Regions from separate parts of the Pyruvatibacter mobilis genome, predicted to be linked through region 2. Evidence: predicted binding sites of a transcription regulator. Region 2 holds the regulator's gene; the other holds the start of a gene.

Region 1 (7,286 bases), 1.4 Mb from region 2:
ACCTTCATCCTTGGTCAGGATGTAGGCCTCGGCCTTGAACTTCGTGTGTGGCGTGATCGAACCCGGCTTGCAGAGAACCTGACCGCGCTCGATGTCGTTGCGGTCCACACCACGCAGCAGGCAGCCCACATTGTCGCCGGCTTCGCCCTGGTCCAGCAGCTTGCGGAACATCTCGACGCCCGTGACGGTCGTCTTCGTGGTGTCCTTGATGCCGACGATCTCGATTTCCTCGCCCACATTCACAACACCGCGCTCGATACGGCCCGTGGCAACCGTGCCGCGGCCGGAGATCGAGAACACGTCTTCCACCGGCATCAGGAACGGCTGGTCCTTCGGACGGTCCGGCGTCGGGATGAACTCGTCAACCGCAGCCATCAGCTCGAGGATCTTTTCCTTGCCGATATTGTCGTCACGGCCTTCAAGCGCCGCGAGAGCCGAACCGGCAACGATGGGGATATCGTCGCCCGGGAACTCGTAGGACGACAGAAGCTCACGCACTTCCATTTCCACGAGCTCGAGAAGCTCTTCGTCGTCAACCTGGTCGACCTTGTTCAGGAACACCACCAGCGCCGGCACGCCAACCTGACGGGCAAGCAGGATGTGCTCGCGGGTCTGCGGCATCGGGCCGTCAGCGGCATTCACCACCAGGATCGCACCGTCCATCTGCGCCGCACCCGTGATCATGTTCTTCACATAGTCAGCGTGGCCCGGGCAGTCGACGTGGGCGTAGTGACGGTTTTCCGTCTCGTACTCAACGTGCGCCGTCGAGATGGTGATGCCGCGCGCCTTCTCTTCAGGCGCCTTGTCGATGTCGGCATAGTCCGAAAATTCAGCACCGCCGCTCTCGGCAAGCACCTTCGTGATCGCAGCCGTCAGCGTCGTCTTGCCATGGTCAACGTGACCAATCGTGCCGATATTCGCGTGCGGCTTCGTGCGCTCAAACTTTTCCTTGGCCATCTCTCTCTCGGACCTCTTGTTGCTGCCTCGCCAAAAGGCAGTCAGTCATGTCGTCAGTCAAACACTCAAAATCGGGCAGATCTCGCGACGCAGCGCCCTGGTTGTCCAGCATCCAAGCTGGAGCGGGTGAAGGGAATCGAACCCTCGTCGTCAGCTTGGAAGGCTGCTGCTCTACCATTGAGCTACACCCGCCAGAACCGGTCCTTTTTCGAGCTGGGCCCCATGGGGGACACCTGCGAACCGTTCGTCTTGTTGCCTTCCTGAAGGGGATGGTGGAGGGAGTTGGATTTGAACCAACGTAGGCATAGCCAACGGATTTACAGTCCGTCCCCTTTAACCACTCGGGCATCCCTCCTTAATCCGCACCCGCTGCCACATAAGCATCAGCGGGTCCTTCAAGAAGTCCCTGGCGAAACGAACAGCGCCTGGCGATCCCGTTTCAAGAGACAGCTTATCTCATCCGGCCCAACCTGGTGAGGAAAAGCCGACATGTTCAGGCTGTCGCTTGGTATGGAAAACCCCGGCTCCGTGCGCCGCTGGTGGCGTGGAAATAGGCGGTTTTCGCCCCCCGTGTCAATGCCGGTTTTCCCTTGAGTACCCCCGTCCGCGGCCAAAACCGCCTCCCGGCAGCAACACGCCCTGAAATTCACCCCTGCCGTGGGCTCGGTAGCCCCCTTGGCATACGGATTTCGTTGCAGCGGCCCGAGGAAGGAGCTACAGCGCTGTCATGAGCGATGAGAGCACCAAATCCGGCGGCAGACCGCCCCGCGGCCCGGCCCGCAAGGGCCCGCGCGGCAACAATCGCGGCGGCGGACGCGGCCAGGGACCGAACGGCCCGCGCCACGGCGATTCCCGCAGCGAAAGGCGCAGTGGCGGCACCGGTGGCCGACCGGCCAAGGGAAGCATGGCAAAAGGCCGCTCGGCCAAGCCCCAGGCTCCCCGTGGCGGTGGCCGGGCCACGGCCCCGGTCGCAGACGGACCGGACTGGCTCTACGGCATCCACGCGGTGCGCGCAGCGCTGCTGAACCCAAAGCGCCGGATCCTGCGCATCATCGCGACTGAAAAAGCCTTCGAAACCATCGCCGAACCCGCCCGCAAACGAGGCCTACAGGTAGAGAAGGCCGATGCCCGGGAGCTGGACCAGATGTTCCCGGCAGGTGCCGTGCATCAGGGGCTGGCCTTGCGCGTTGCCCCCCTGCCCGAGCCCGTGCTGGCCGACATCATCGAGCAAACCAAGGCTGCGGAGGCCGCTGGCGAAACCGCGCGTCCGGTCGTCATCCTTGACCAGGTCACCGACCCACAGAACGTAGGCGCGGTATTGCGCTCAGCCGCCGTCTTCGGCGCACGCGCGGTTATCGTCACCCGCCGCAACTCCCCACCGGTCACCGGTGCCCTTGCCAAAGCTGCATCCGGCGCCGTTGAGCAGATGCAGCTGGTGCAGGTCCCCAATGTCGCGCAGGCAATTGCGGTGTTGCAGTCCGAAGGCTGGTTTGCTGTCGGCCTTGAAGGCACGGGCGACAAATCCCTGTCGCAGATGGACCTGACTGGAAAGATCGCCATCGTGATGGGAGCCGAGGGAACGGGCCTGCGCCGCCTCACTGCCGAGCGCTGCGACATGCTGGCCCGCATACCCGGTGAACCGGGCTTTGCGTCCCTCAACGTGTCGAACGCAACCGCCGTGACCCTGTATGAAATCAGCCGTCAGCGCGGTGCATGACGGAAGGCGCGATTTCCGCCTCGCCACAGCGCCGCATGCGCGCTATATGTCCCGCGATTCCTGCGGAATCCAGACGATCCGACGCTAGGGCTACTGCTGCCCGCGTCCCAGAGTGCCGGCTTAGCTCAGCTGGTAGAGCACCTGATTTGTAATCAGGGGGTCGGGGGTTCAAGTCCCTCAGCCGGCACCACTTTTTTCAAGATCAGATAACCTGCCTCAGTTCGCCCAAGCGCGCCTGCACAGCATCTGCATAAACCGCCACGATCATTGCCTGCGCGCTTTCGCCGAACGACCGCAGATTGGTGTTGGGCTCGACGCACTCCATCTCGCACAAAACTGGCCCGCGATCCGCCTGGATCAGGTCAATCCGGACACGGGTGACTGCCCCATCCCCGTAATGCCCTAATGCCCAGTCGACCACATCCTGAGCGAAAGAAAGCATGCCCGGCGGAAGATCCTGGCGCACGAGCGCGCGCCGCTTTGATGTGTCCGATGACCGGAACCCCGGCGGCTTTAGAATGGCGTGACTAAACACCCCGCGCAGGAAAACCAGCGAGTACTCCCCGCGCTCAATCCCAGCCTGATAGGACTGAAGAATAGCGCCATAGCCGCCATCCGCTTGGATGATCGACCGGAAAACACGCTCTGCCCCGCATTCGTCCAATAGATGCTCCGGACGCACTGTTGGGATCGGGGCTGCTCGCGCGACTACGAACGTGTTGTGCCCATCCGCCGAGACAATCGGCTTCAGAACCAGATCGCGTCCACGCCAGGCTCTTTGCTCTTCCAGCTCGCCGACGATGTCCGCAAAGGCTCTAGCCGCCGCAGCTTGCGTGTGGTGTTCAGGACTTCCATCCCGGCTGAAGAACCGTGAGGGCGTGATTGACCCTGAGCGTTTATCGTCTTCGCCAAACGCCGCGGCCAGCTCAGACAAGTACACCGACTTGATAACGCCGTCGCGCAGAACCCGCGCGTCATTGATCAACCGACGACGGCCGTCCTCTTCGCATTTCGTCAGCCAGCGGAGGAACGCATCCGGCTCTTCCCGAAGATTCCATGTCGAGCTGACATAGATCGCGTCATACCGCCCTGGTTCAAAATCTGTGGACCGCCAATCAACAAGGTCCACTTCGACCGCCCGCGAGCGGAGCTCTTCGGCCAGGAGCACATCATCAAACCAAGGGGTCTCACGTCCGGCAATCGCCAAGGCAGGCGTCATCGCTTTTCACATCCGCAGGCAACCTACTAATATTGCAAGTTAATAGCAGGTTTTACCTTGCAGAGGGAAATGCCGTCCCCAACAGCTCCCTTTCGCGGACTTACCGAACAACTTCGGCGATGCGGGCATAATCTCCGTAGAGTTCCTGCGTGCGGCCCTTGCCCAATGTGTCGATAGCAGCACCAAGCTCCGCGCGCGGAGCGACGTGAAACTGCTTCAGCCACCACATGAGCAGGCGACGGAACCATGCCGGCAGTCGCTGCTGCATGCCGAAATCCACGACCAGCAACCGGCCGCCCGCACCCGTGACGCTGAAGCCCTGCCCCAGCGCTTCCCGCCATTGAGGGATCATCGACAGGCTGTAGGAAAAGAAGACCCGGTCAAAATCCGACCGCCCGAAAAGGGAGTGCGCTTCGAAGCTCGCAGCATCCGCGCGGGCCAACTCAATGCGATGGGCGAACCCGGCGCGCATGATTTCAGCCCGCGCCTTCTCCAGCATCGCTTCGGAGATATCGATTCCGTAAAAGCGCGCCCGGGGATAACGCCGCGCGGCCTTGATGAGGTTGCGCCCTGTGCCGCAGCCGACCTCCAGCACGCAGCCATCGTCCGGCGGTGCCAGTTCCCGGATCAGCCGGTCACGCCCGAGCAGATAGTATTTGCGTGTCAGGTCGTAGATGTGGCGCTGGGTACGGTAGATGGAATCCATCAACTCGCTGGTGGAAGACGCAGCATCGGTCATGCGGTGTCAGCCCTTGAATACGTAGAGGTGAACACCGCCATAGATGGCTGACCGGTCCCGCGCCGTGTAGCCGAGGCTTTCGTCAGCCCTGTACTCCCAGCGCGCCATGATGTCATCATCCACCCGCCCCGGCAGGATCGACAGCTGGCCAGCGGTCCGGAAAACGACCCGCGCGCCGGGCTGGGCTGTGCGGGTGATCTCTGCCCAAAGCTCGGTGAGTTGGGAATCCGTCATCCAGTCCTGCGCATCCAGCAGCACATAGGCATCCATGCTGCCATCCGCTTCACGCTGCAGCTGCTCGGTGACGGAGCGATGATTGACCGTCACGCGATGAGCGCGGTCCTGCACTTCGTGAAAATGGGCACTCTGCAGATAGGGCGGCAACGGACCGGACGGGCCTGACGCGTAGCCGCGGCCAAAGGCCTGCCAGGCAAAATAATTGTCCGCCATTGGAAAGCCGCAAGCCAATTTCTCGAGTCGTGCCTTGAGCACGGCCGCCATGTCCCCGCCCCCATCAGCTGCCAGTGCCTCATATTGCGCCGGTGGAATACCGAGACCATAAAGTGACATCTTCTTGGACGTGACCCAGCGCACCATGCGGCGGTCAAACAGGGGCGCGAGCGCCTTGTCGAAAAACGAGCGTTGCTCATCAATCGTCCGTGCAAAGACAATCTGGCGCGGATCCGTGCCGTGCAGCCGGGCCATCCAGTGGGCTGCACCTATGAAGTATCCCAGCAAACCATGGTGATATAGGTCGCGGGAGAACAGTGAGATGCGCCGCTGCAGCATCCAGTCACGGCCTTCCCAGTAGGCCCTGCTTTGTTTGTCCAACCGATCCCGCACAAAACGCTTGTAGGTGTTGATGTTGGCCTGCTCGTCCGCTTCACCAAAGAACCGGTAGAAGGCCTCATAGGTTGGCACACCCTGGGCCGCTGCCAGCTTGAGCCGCGTCAGCGCCAGATGCGCCCGGTTGAGATCGACCGCGATAATTTCTTTCGGGTCAGCGGTGAGATAGGAAAGCACGTTGCAACCGCCGGACGCGATGGTGAGCATCCGCGACTGCGGCGTGAGCTTGAGCGCATCGAGGTCCACTTCCGGGTCTTCCCAGATCTGCGGATAGACCAGCCCCTTGAAGGCAAAGGTGAACATGCGTTCAAGAAAGCCCGCCCGCGTGCCGGCGCTGTTCTGATGAACTGCGGACTGGAGATTTTTGCGGGTCTGTTGAATGGCTGACGGCGGCACGGGCGCACTCCCAAGGCAGGCGGCTCACGGATCGCCACATCTCCGGGGGATACGGCCTGCCTGCGGCCCCGGCTGTGGCGGCGGCACCCCGGCGCGTATGGCACGTGAATCATCAATTGGGGCCGCTGATCCTGCTCCATAGCAGGCGACCGATGACGGTTTTGTCACAGAGGCGGAGCATGTGAACGCCCGGCAAAAGAGAACCCGCCGCAAGTACGGGTTAGCGACAATTCGAGAGCATTTTCTAGCTGGCTGTTAACCCCCTTGCCCTACTGATAGGCGCACCTAGGGGTGGGTATTCGGCGCAATCTGGTTAGGACGATGCACGGCACCGCAATGCAAGACACGCCCTCCTCCTCCGCTTCCCGGCAGACAGCGCCGTGGGAAGACGCCATGTCCGACATGGCTGCAGAAGGCCGCGGTACGACCGCGAAGCTCGCTGTGCTGTCGCTTGCGTCCATCCGAGAGAAGATCGGCGACGAAGAATTCAAGCGCGTCCACAAGCGCATCCACATCGCCATTCAAAGCGTTATCGGCAAGCTGCTGGGGTCAGGCGACCAGATCGTGCCCGCGGGCAACGACACCTATGTGATCCTGATCCGGTCCACCGGCTACGAAGAAGCGGAGAAACTCATCTCCCATGGCTGCCGCTCGCTGGCGGACCTGTTTTTCGGCCAGGACCAGTTCGGCAACCTGGCCTTCAAGGCCAACGGCAAGGAAGTGATCCCGTCAGGCAGCGTGGTGGCCGCCCGCACCTTCGAGATCATCGCCTCGACCACCGAGAAGATGCCTGTCGCGCCATCAAAGGCCGCGCAGAAAGCACCGGACAAGCCCGCGGCACCGGCGGCACCGTCCGACGAGTTGAGCCGCTGGCGCCCCATGCAGCGCACCCACGCGACGCCTGACGAGATATCCCTGAACTTCATTCCCGTCTGGGATGCCGCCAACCAGGTACTCTCCACCTATTGCGCCGGCTACTGGTCAATCGGGTCGGACGGCCAGATCCAGGACGGCATCCGCGCCCGCGCCGACGGCGATGAACTGAAGCTGGCGGAACTCGACGCCCATGTCATTCGCCAGACGACAAAGATCGTGCGCGAACGCAACGACAACGGCCAGCCCCTGCTGGTGATCGTCCCCGTGCATGTGGATGCCCTGAGCACACCTCGCGGCAAGGAAGTGGTTATCGGCGCCATGCGCGATATTCCCGCAGATATCCGCAAGCTGTTCAGTGTACAGATTTTTGATGTAACCGAAGACATGGCTCCCGGCATCCTGGCCCAGCGCATCGGGTCACTCTGCACGCTGGTGCGCGCCGCCATACTGACGATCGCCACCTGGACACCGAAAACGGCCGAGCTTGCGTCATATCCAGGCATCAAGGCGGTGAGCCTGACGCTCCCGCCTGCAGG
Region 2 (7,286 bases):
GCATCAGCATGTCCACCACATTGCCCTGCACCTTGGAAACCAGGATCGAGGACGACGTATTGGCGAAGGCGTTCTGGATCACCGTCATCATGATGAGGCCCGGGCCGAGAAAGGCCAGGTAGGGCACGCCCGCGACGACAGTGTCGGCCCGGCCCATGGCCACGGCGAAGACGGCGAAGAACAGGAGTGCCGTCACCACGGGGCCCGCCACCGTCTGGGTGAACACCTTCATGAAGCGGCGCACTTCCTTGAGGTAGAGGGTCCACAGGCCCAGCCAGTTGACGGAGCCAAACCGGCGCTCGCCGGGCTCAAATTGCACATCGCTCATGATGATCACCCGCCGAACGGGCCCCCAAACGCGGTCCCGGCATGCCTGGCCGGCCCGATGATTTCCCAGACCGCCGATGCCCTGCCCCGCTCTGCGGCGGGTACGGAGGTGGCGGTGTGGTCGGGCTGGCCCGGACGGGGTGAGCCGCACGCCCAAGCGGGCTGCGGCTCTGGCCGGGAGGAAAGACAAAAACGGTCCCGCCGGAAGTAAGCCTGCGGACGCCGTCATGCAAGGGCGCCGCTTTATCCACAGAGGAAGGCGGCGCGACGCACGAAAATCAATATATTGTGGATAACCCCCTATAAAACCACAACATCTCTTGCCGCCGGCTCAAGCGATATTGTAGGTTAACGACACGTTAACACGAGATGTTGTGGTTGCCACCCGCTGGACACCACAAATTCCGGAATGGTTTAGGGGGAGCCGGCGATGTCCTGGACAGATGAACGCGTTGAGCAGCTGAAGCAGATGTGGATGGACGGGCTTTCCGCCAGCCAGATCGCGGCCCGGCTGGGTGGCGTCACCCGCAACGCAGTGATCGGCAAGGTGCATCGCCTGGGCCTGTCCGGCCGCGGCGCGCCGACCCGCGTGACCCGCCGCCGCCCGGCGAGCCCGCGCACGGCGCGCGCCACAACAGCCAGCACAACGACGGCCACACCACGCCGGGAAGCCGCCAAGAAGCCGGCACCTGTCCCTGCGCCGGAACCGGAAGAAGCCGAGCTCCTCAGCGATCCCGCCACCCAGGCCAATCTGCTGGAACTCAACGAGCAGACCTGCAAGTGGCCGATCGGCGACCCGGGCGATGAGAACTTCCATTTCTGCGGCCGCCGTTCGGCCCCTGGCCTGCCCTATTGCGCAGCCCACGCCAAGATGGCCTACCAGCCGCTGCCGTCGCGCCGTGAGCGCAAGGACAAGGCACCGCAGCGCCAGTTCCCGAACCGTATGATCGGCTAAGGGGCACCGGTTTCCGGGCCTTCACATTCAAAACCCGATATGCCACATGCAAAAGGCGGATCCTCCCAAGGGTCCGCCTTTTCATTTGGGGTCTTTCCGGAAGCCCCCCGCGGTCTGCTGAGGCGTGGTCAGTCGCGGAAGTGCTCATCCAGCGCGTAGCCCGCGGAGCGGACGGTGCGGATCGGGTCCTGCTCGCCGGGATTGTTGAGCGCCTTGCGGAGGCGGCCGATATGCACGTCCACCGTGCGGGCCTCCACATAGACATCCGAACCCCAGACAGCATCCAGAAGCTGCTCGCGGCTGAACACGCGGCCGGGATGCTGGATCAGGTGATCAAGCAGGCGGAACTCGGTGGGGCCGAGATGGATTTCCCGGTCGCCGCGGCGCACCCGGTGGGCAGCCCGGTCAACGGCTACGTCGCCGAAGGTAACGATGTCCTCGGTAAGGGCCGGGCGGATGCGGCGCAGCACCGCGCGGACGCGCGCCAGAAGCTCGGTCATCGAGAAGGGCTTGGTGATGTAGTCATCCGCGCCGGTATCAAGCCCGCGCACCCGGTCGGCTTCCTCGCCGCGCGCCGTGAGCATGATGATGGGGATGTTGCGCGTTTCACTGCGGCCGCGCAGGCGGCGGCACAGCTCGATGCCGGAGACCTGCGGCAGCATCCAGTCCAGCAGCACCAGATCCGGCTGCTGCTCGTCGACGATCATCATCGCCTCTTCGCCATCCGCCGTCGTGGTGACGCGGTAGCCTTCCTTCTCCAGATTGTACTGGAGCAGCGTCGTCAGCGCGGCCTCGTCCTCGACGACAAGCACTTGCGGTTGTGTCTTCATGGGTCGTGTACCGGTTGAGCTGGAGCCGGGTGCGCCGGACATGGATGCTGAGGCGAGGTTCATTCAGCTGTTCCTGCGTCCTTGGAGGGCATGTCCTTGGGATATTCGAGCGTGGTGACGCTCGTCGTGTCGCCCTTGGGCCGGTTCTGGCCGATATTCTCGCCCTTCACCAGGAACTGGATGGTCTCGGCGATATTGGTGGAGTGATCCCCGATGCGCTCGAGGTTCTTGGCCACGAAGAGAAGATGCGTACACAGAGAAATGGTGCGCGGGTCTTCCATCATGTAGGTAAGCAATTCGCGGAACAGCGAATTGTACATCTCGTCGATTTCCTCGTCGCGGCGCCACACCACCATGGCACGCTCGTGATCGCGCTGGGCATAGGCATCCAGCACTTCCTTGAGCTGGGTCAGCACCTGGCGGCCCATGCGGCCGAGGCCCTGCATGGCGCGGCCGGGGCTGGCCTGGTCCACGGCCTGGGCGCGCTTGGCGATGTTCTTGGCAAGGTCGCCGATGCGCTCGAGGTCAGACGAGATCTTGATGGCGGAGATGGTTTCGCGCAGGTCGATCGCCATGGGCTGGCGCAGGGCGATCAGGCGCAGGGCCTGAGCCTCGATGTCCACTTCCAGCTCATCGATCTGCTTGTCAGAGGCAATGGTCTGTTCGGCGAGGGTGCGGTCGCGGCGGGTGATGGCGTCGATGGAATCGGCAAGCTGCCGTTCCGCAAGGCCACCCATGCGCGCGAGGCTCTCATTGATCCGGTCAAGGGCCTCTTCGAAGGATGAAACGATATGTCCCTGCACGTGGGTTTCTCCCGAAACGCAATGGGGCGGAGCGGCATGGATGTCATGCCGCACAGGCCCCGCCGCACCTGTTGTTGCCTTGCCGGTGGCGTGGTTGCCAGCGGGCGGAAAGTGCCAGTCTATGCCAATTCACTGCAAAGCCAATCGGCAGATCCGCCCCGGCTGACGCGGCTTACCCGAAGCGGCCGGTGATGTAATCCTGCGTCCGCTCGTCGGTGGGGTTGGTGAAGATCTGCTCGGTGTCGCCCTCTTCCACCAGGATGCCAAGGTGGAAGAACGCGGTGCGCTGCGACACGCGGGCGGCCTGCTGCATGGAGTGGGTGACGATGGCGATGGTGTAGTTTTCCTTCAGCTCGTCGATCAGTTCCTCGATGCGCGCGGTGGCGATCGGGTCAAGCGCCGAGCAGGGCTCGTCCATCAGGATCACTTCCGGCGACACGGCGATGGCGCGGGCGATGCACAGGCGCTGCTGCTGACCGCCGGAGAGGCCGGTGCCCGGTTCGCCGAGACGGTCCTTCACCTCGTCCCACAGGCCTGCACGCTGAAGGGATGTCTCGACGATCTCGTCCATCTCCTTCTTGTTGTTGGCGATGCCGTGGATGCGCGGGCCGTAGGCGATGTTGTCGTAGATCGACTTCGGGAACGGGTTCGGCTTCTGGAACACCATGCCGATGCGGGCGCGGATTTCCACGACGTCCACATTGGGGTCGTAGATGTCGTCGCCATCGAGCTTGATGGAGCCTGACACGCGGGCAATATCCACCACATCGTTCATGCGGTTGAGGCAGCGCAGATAGGTGGACTTGCCGCAGCCCGACGGGCCGATGAGCGCGGTCACCTGGTTCTGGCGGATGTCGAGATTGACGTCGAACAGCGCCTGCTTCTCGCCGTAGAACACGTTGACGTTGCGGGTTTCCATCTTCACCTGCGCATCGGCGGGTGAGGCCTGACCGCGGGCGTGCTGTGCGATGTCTTCAGCTACTGACATGGGTCTATCCCCTTTTGAAAACTACCAGCGGCGCTCGAAGCGGCGGCGCAGGAGAACGGCAAGCGCGTTCATCAGAACAAGGAAGGTGAGCAGCACCATGATGGCGGCGCTGGTCTTGGCGACGAAGGCCCGTTCGGGGCTGTCGGCCCAGATGTAGATCTGCACCGGCAGCACGGTGGCCGGATCGGTAAAGCCGCCGGGCACGTCCACGATGAAGGCGACCATGCCGATCATCAGGAGCGGTGCTGTTTCGCCCAGCGCCTGCGCCATGCCGATGATGGTGCCGGTGAGAATACCCGGCATCGCCAGCGGCAGCACGTGGTGGGTGATGACCTGCACCTTGGAGGCACCGACGCCGAGGGCTGCTTCGCGGATCGACGGGGGCACCGCCTTGAGCGCTGCGCGGGTGGCGATGATGATCGTCGGAAGCGTCATCAGCGCCAGCACCATGCCGCCGACCAGCGGGGCGGAGCGCGGCAGGCCGAAGAAATTGAGGAACATGGCAAGACCGAGCAGACCGAACACGATGGAAGGCACGGCGGCCAGGTTGTTGATGTTCACCTCAATCAGATCGGTGATGCGGTTCTGCGGCGCGAATTCCTCAAGATAGATGGCGGCCAGAACGGCAATCGGGAAGGACAGGAGCAGGGTGATCGTCAGGGTCAGGAAGGACCCGACGACGGCGCCCCAGATGCCTGCCTGCTCAGGGGCGCGGCTGTCGCCCTTGGAGAACAGCACATCGGCGAAGGTGCTCTCGATGGAGCCGTCCTTCTGAAGCTCAAGCAGCCAGGTGGCGGTGCGGTCCTTGATCTGGCGGCCGGTTTCCGGCGTCACCAGCTTCACCACGGTCCACTCGCCGGCCTGGGCCGGTGTGTCGCTGTCGAGCGGCACGAAGGCTTCGCCCTCGATGGTCTCGTTGCTGACGCGCAGCGCCTTCACGATGCCGCCATTGATCTCGATGAGGATCGACGGCATGGCCTCGGTGAGGTCCAGCGTGCCGCCGCCGGAGCGGGCGGCATCGAACAGCGCCGCTGCTTCCTTGTCGAGATTGGCCGCCTTGCGGATGCGGCTGTTGATGGAGCTTTCAAGGCTCTTAATGCGGCCTTCGAGGTTCTCCCGCTCGGCACCCACCGCGTTGGCGGCGCGGGCGCGCAGGGCCTTCACGTCGTTTTCCAGCACCGTGATGCCGCGGCGTTCGCGGTTGGCGGTCTGGCCGATCTTGTCGGACTGCGCTTCCAGCGTCTGCTTCACGTCGGCGAGGATGTCGGCAAAGACATTGCCGGATGCAAGCAGGCTGAGCTCGCCCTCGGCGCCGGTGGGCGACAGTTCCGCCTTCGGCTGGTACTCGTCGATGTCGGTCATCTGGCCCTTGAGGAAGGTGTCCATGCTGTCGGAGACGGACACGGTCACCTGCTGGCGGGTGCCGATGACGGAGGGGTCAGCTTCGACGAATTCCTTCAAGGTCACGTCGGCGCCGCCTGAAAGAATGTCGGCCAGCTCACGCTTGTCGCGGCGGGCGGTGACGCTCGGGAAGCGCTCATAGAGCGCGCGGCGGGCCATTGCCTGGAAGTTGGCGGCGCGGAGATTGTCCGGGTCGATCTCATCTGCCGGAAATTCCACCTCGATCGTCACCTTGTGCTGGGTGAACGCCGGCAGGCCCTGGGACACGATGGACCCGATAAGCGAGGCCAGCACCGCCACCGCGATGAAGATGGCGATCAGGCCATAGGCCTGAAAACGCGCCTCGGCTGCATAGCGCCGCCGCACCCGCTTGGCGGAGAGGTCGGGCTTCCGGTTGACGACGGAGCCGGTATCGGAGGTGGCGTCAGTCATACTTCTCTCGGTACTTGCGGACGATGCCGAGCGCGAAGACGTTCAGGCAGAGCGTGATGAAGAAGAGAACAAGGCCCAGCGCAAAGGCGGCGAGCGTCTTGGCGCTGTCGAATTCCTGGTCACCGACCAGCAGGGTCACGATCTGCACCGTCACCGTGGTCACCGCTTCCAGCGGGTTGGCGGTGAGGTTGGCGGCAAGGCCTGCGGCCATCACCACGATCATGGTTTCACCGATGGCGCGGGAGACCGCCAGCAGCACCGCGCCGACAATGCCCGGCAGGGCTGCGGGCAGGATGACCTGCTTGATGGTTTCAGACCTGGTGGCGCCCAGCGCGTAGGAGCCGTCGCGCAGGGTCTGGGGCACGGCGTTCATCACGTCATCCGACAGGGACGAAACGAAGGGGATGATCATCACGCCCATGACCATACCGGCGGCCAGGGCGCTTTCGGACGATACGTCGAGGCCGATCGATTCCCCCAGGCCGCGGAACAGCGGGGCGACGGTCAGGGCGGCGAAGAAGCCGTAGACCACCGTCGGCACGCCGGCGAGGATTTCGAGGATCGGCTTGGCGAAGCCGCGGAAGCGGGGGCTGGCATATTCGGACATGTAGATGGCCGAGAAGAGGCCCACCGGCACCGCCACGCACATGGCGATGATGGTGATGAGGAAGGTACCGGCGAAGATCGGCACCGCACCGAAGGCACCGGAGGAGCCCACCTGCTCGGCGCGGATGGCGGTCTGCGGGCTCCACTGAAGACCAAACAGGAACTCGTACCAGGAGACGCGGGCAAAGAAGCGGGCGGCCTCGAAGATGAGCGAGGCGACAATGCCGATGGTGGTGAAGATCGCGATGGTGGAGGCGACCACCATGATGACCCGGACCACGCGCTCGACCCGGTTACGGGCGCGCAGGTCCGGCGCGATCCTGGCGCGGGCATAGCCGATGCCGAGAATGGCGAGCGTCAGGGTAACGACGATCAGCGCCATGTTGGAGATGGTGAGCGCGCCCCGGTAGCCGTCGGCGGCTGCCTGCAGGGCGGGATCGACCTCGCGGCTGACGATATTGCCGGTGGCGAGGTTCTTGATGTCGGTGATGAGCAGGTTGAGCTCAGCGGTGGACAGGCTTGCCACCGTGGCTTCAGGCAGGTTGGCGCGCAGGATCATGTCGGCGATCTGCGGCTCCAGCGACAGCCAGAGCGCCAGCAGCACCAGCGCCGGCAGGCCGCACCACACGGCCACATAGGCCCCGTGATAGCTGGGCAGGGAATGGAGGGAGGCAAGCTTGCCGCCGGAGACAGCGCCGGCCCGGCTGCGGCCCATCAGATAGCCGATATAGCTCAGGACCAGAATGATGAGGATCAGGGTCGTCGCGCTCATGCGTTTACTCGTGTGTCGCCGGATCTGCGGCGGGTATGGACCGGATGCCTGCACCAGCGCAAGCGGCCCCCGCGCGAGGCGCAATCAGTGCGCCCCCTGCTCCAATCCGGCTTTTCCCCGTTGCGGGCCCCAGTTACAGGCCGAGGTAACCCGGCCCCCCAATGCTCCGCGT

What was found. The regulator PhoB, encoded in region 2, activates phosphate uptake and scavenging genes when phosphate is short. The targets are predictions, from matches to a motif close to TGTCATNNANCTGTCAT.
Region 1: the regulator PhoB is predicted to act here: its motif matches at 6,027-6,043, upstream of HG718_RS04950 (BtaA family protein).

What each region holds. Positions count from the first base shown of each region.
Region 1 covers NZ_CP051630.1:1,069,648-1,076,933, reverse strand. Annotated here, with positions in the region: gene tuf (elongation factor Tu) at 1-957, opposite strand, end outside; tRNA gene HG718_RS04980 (tRNA-Gly) at 1,076-1,149, opposite strand; tRNA gene HG718_RS04975 (tRNA-Tyr) at 1,228-1,312, opposite strand; gene rlmB (23S rRNA (guanosine(2251)-2'-O)-methyltransferase RlmB) at 1,685-2,674, shown strand; tRNA gene HG718_RS04965 (tRNA-Thr) at 2,789-2,864, shown strand; gene HG718_RS04960 (ATP-grasp domain-containing protein) at 2,877-3,893, opposite strand; gene HG718_RS04955 (class I SAM-dependent methyltransferase) at 3,994-4,632, opposite strand; gene HG718_RS04950 (BtaA family protein) at 4,639-5,874, opposite strand; gene HG718_RS04945 (hypothetical protein) at 6,268-7,286, shown strand, end outside.
Region 2 covers NZ_CP051630.1:2,479,857-2,487,142, forward strand. Annotated here, with positions in the region: gene HG718_RS11550 (ABC transporter permease) at 1-328, opposite strand, end outside; gene HG718_RS11555 (GcrA family cell cycle regulator) at 758-1,282, shown strand; gene phoB (phosphate regulon transcriptional regulator PhoB) at 1,411-2,112, opposite strand; gene phoU (phosphate signaling complex protein PhoU) at 2,172-2,915, opposite strand; gene pstB (phosphate ABC transporter ATP-binding protein PstB) at 3,088-3,834, opposite strand; partial or broken gene pstA (phosphate ABC transporter permease PstA) at 3,925-4,827, opposite strand; partial or broken gene HG718_RS15665 (DUF3333 domain-containing protein) at 5,272-5,736, opposite strand; gene pstC (phosphate ABC transporter permease subunit PstC) at 5,729-7,114, opposite strand.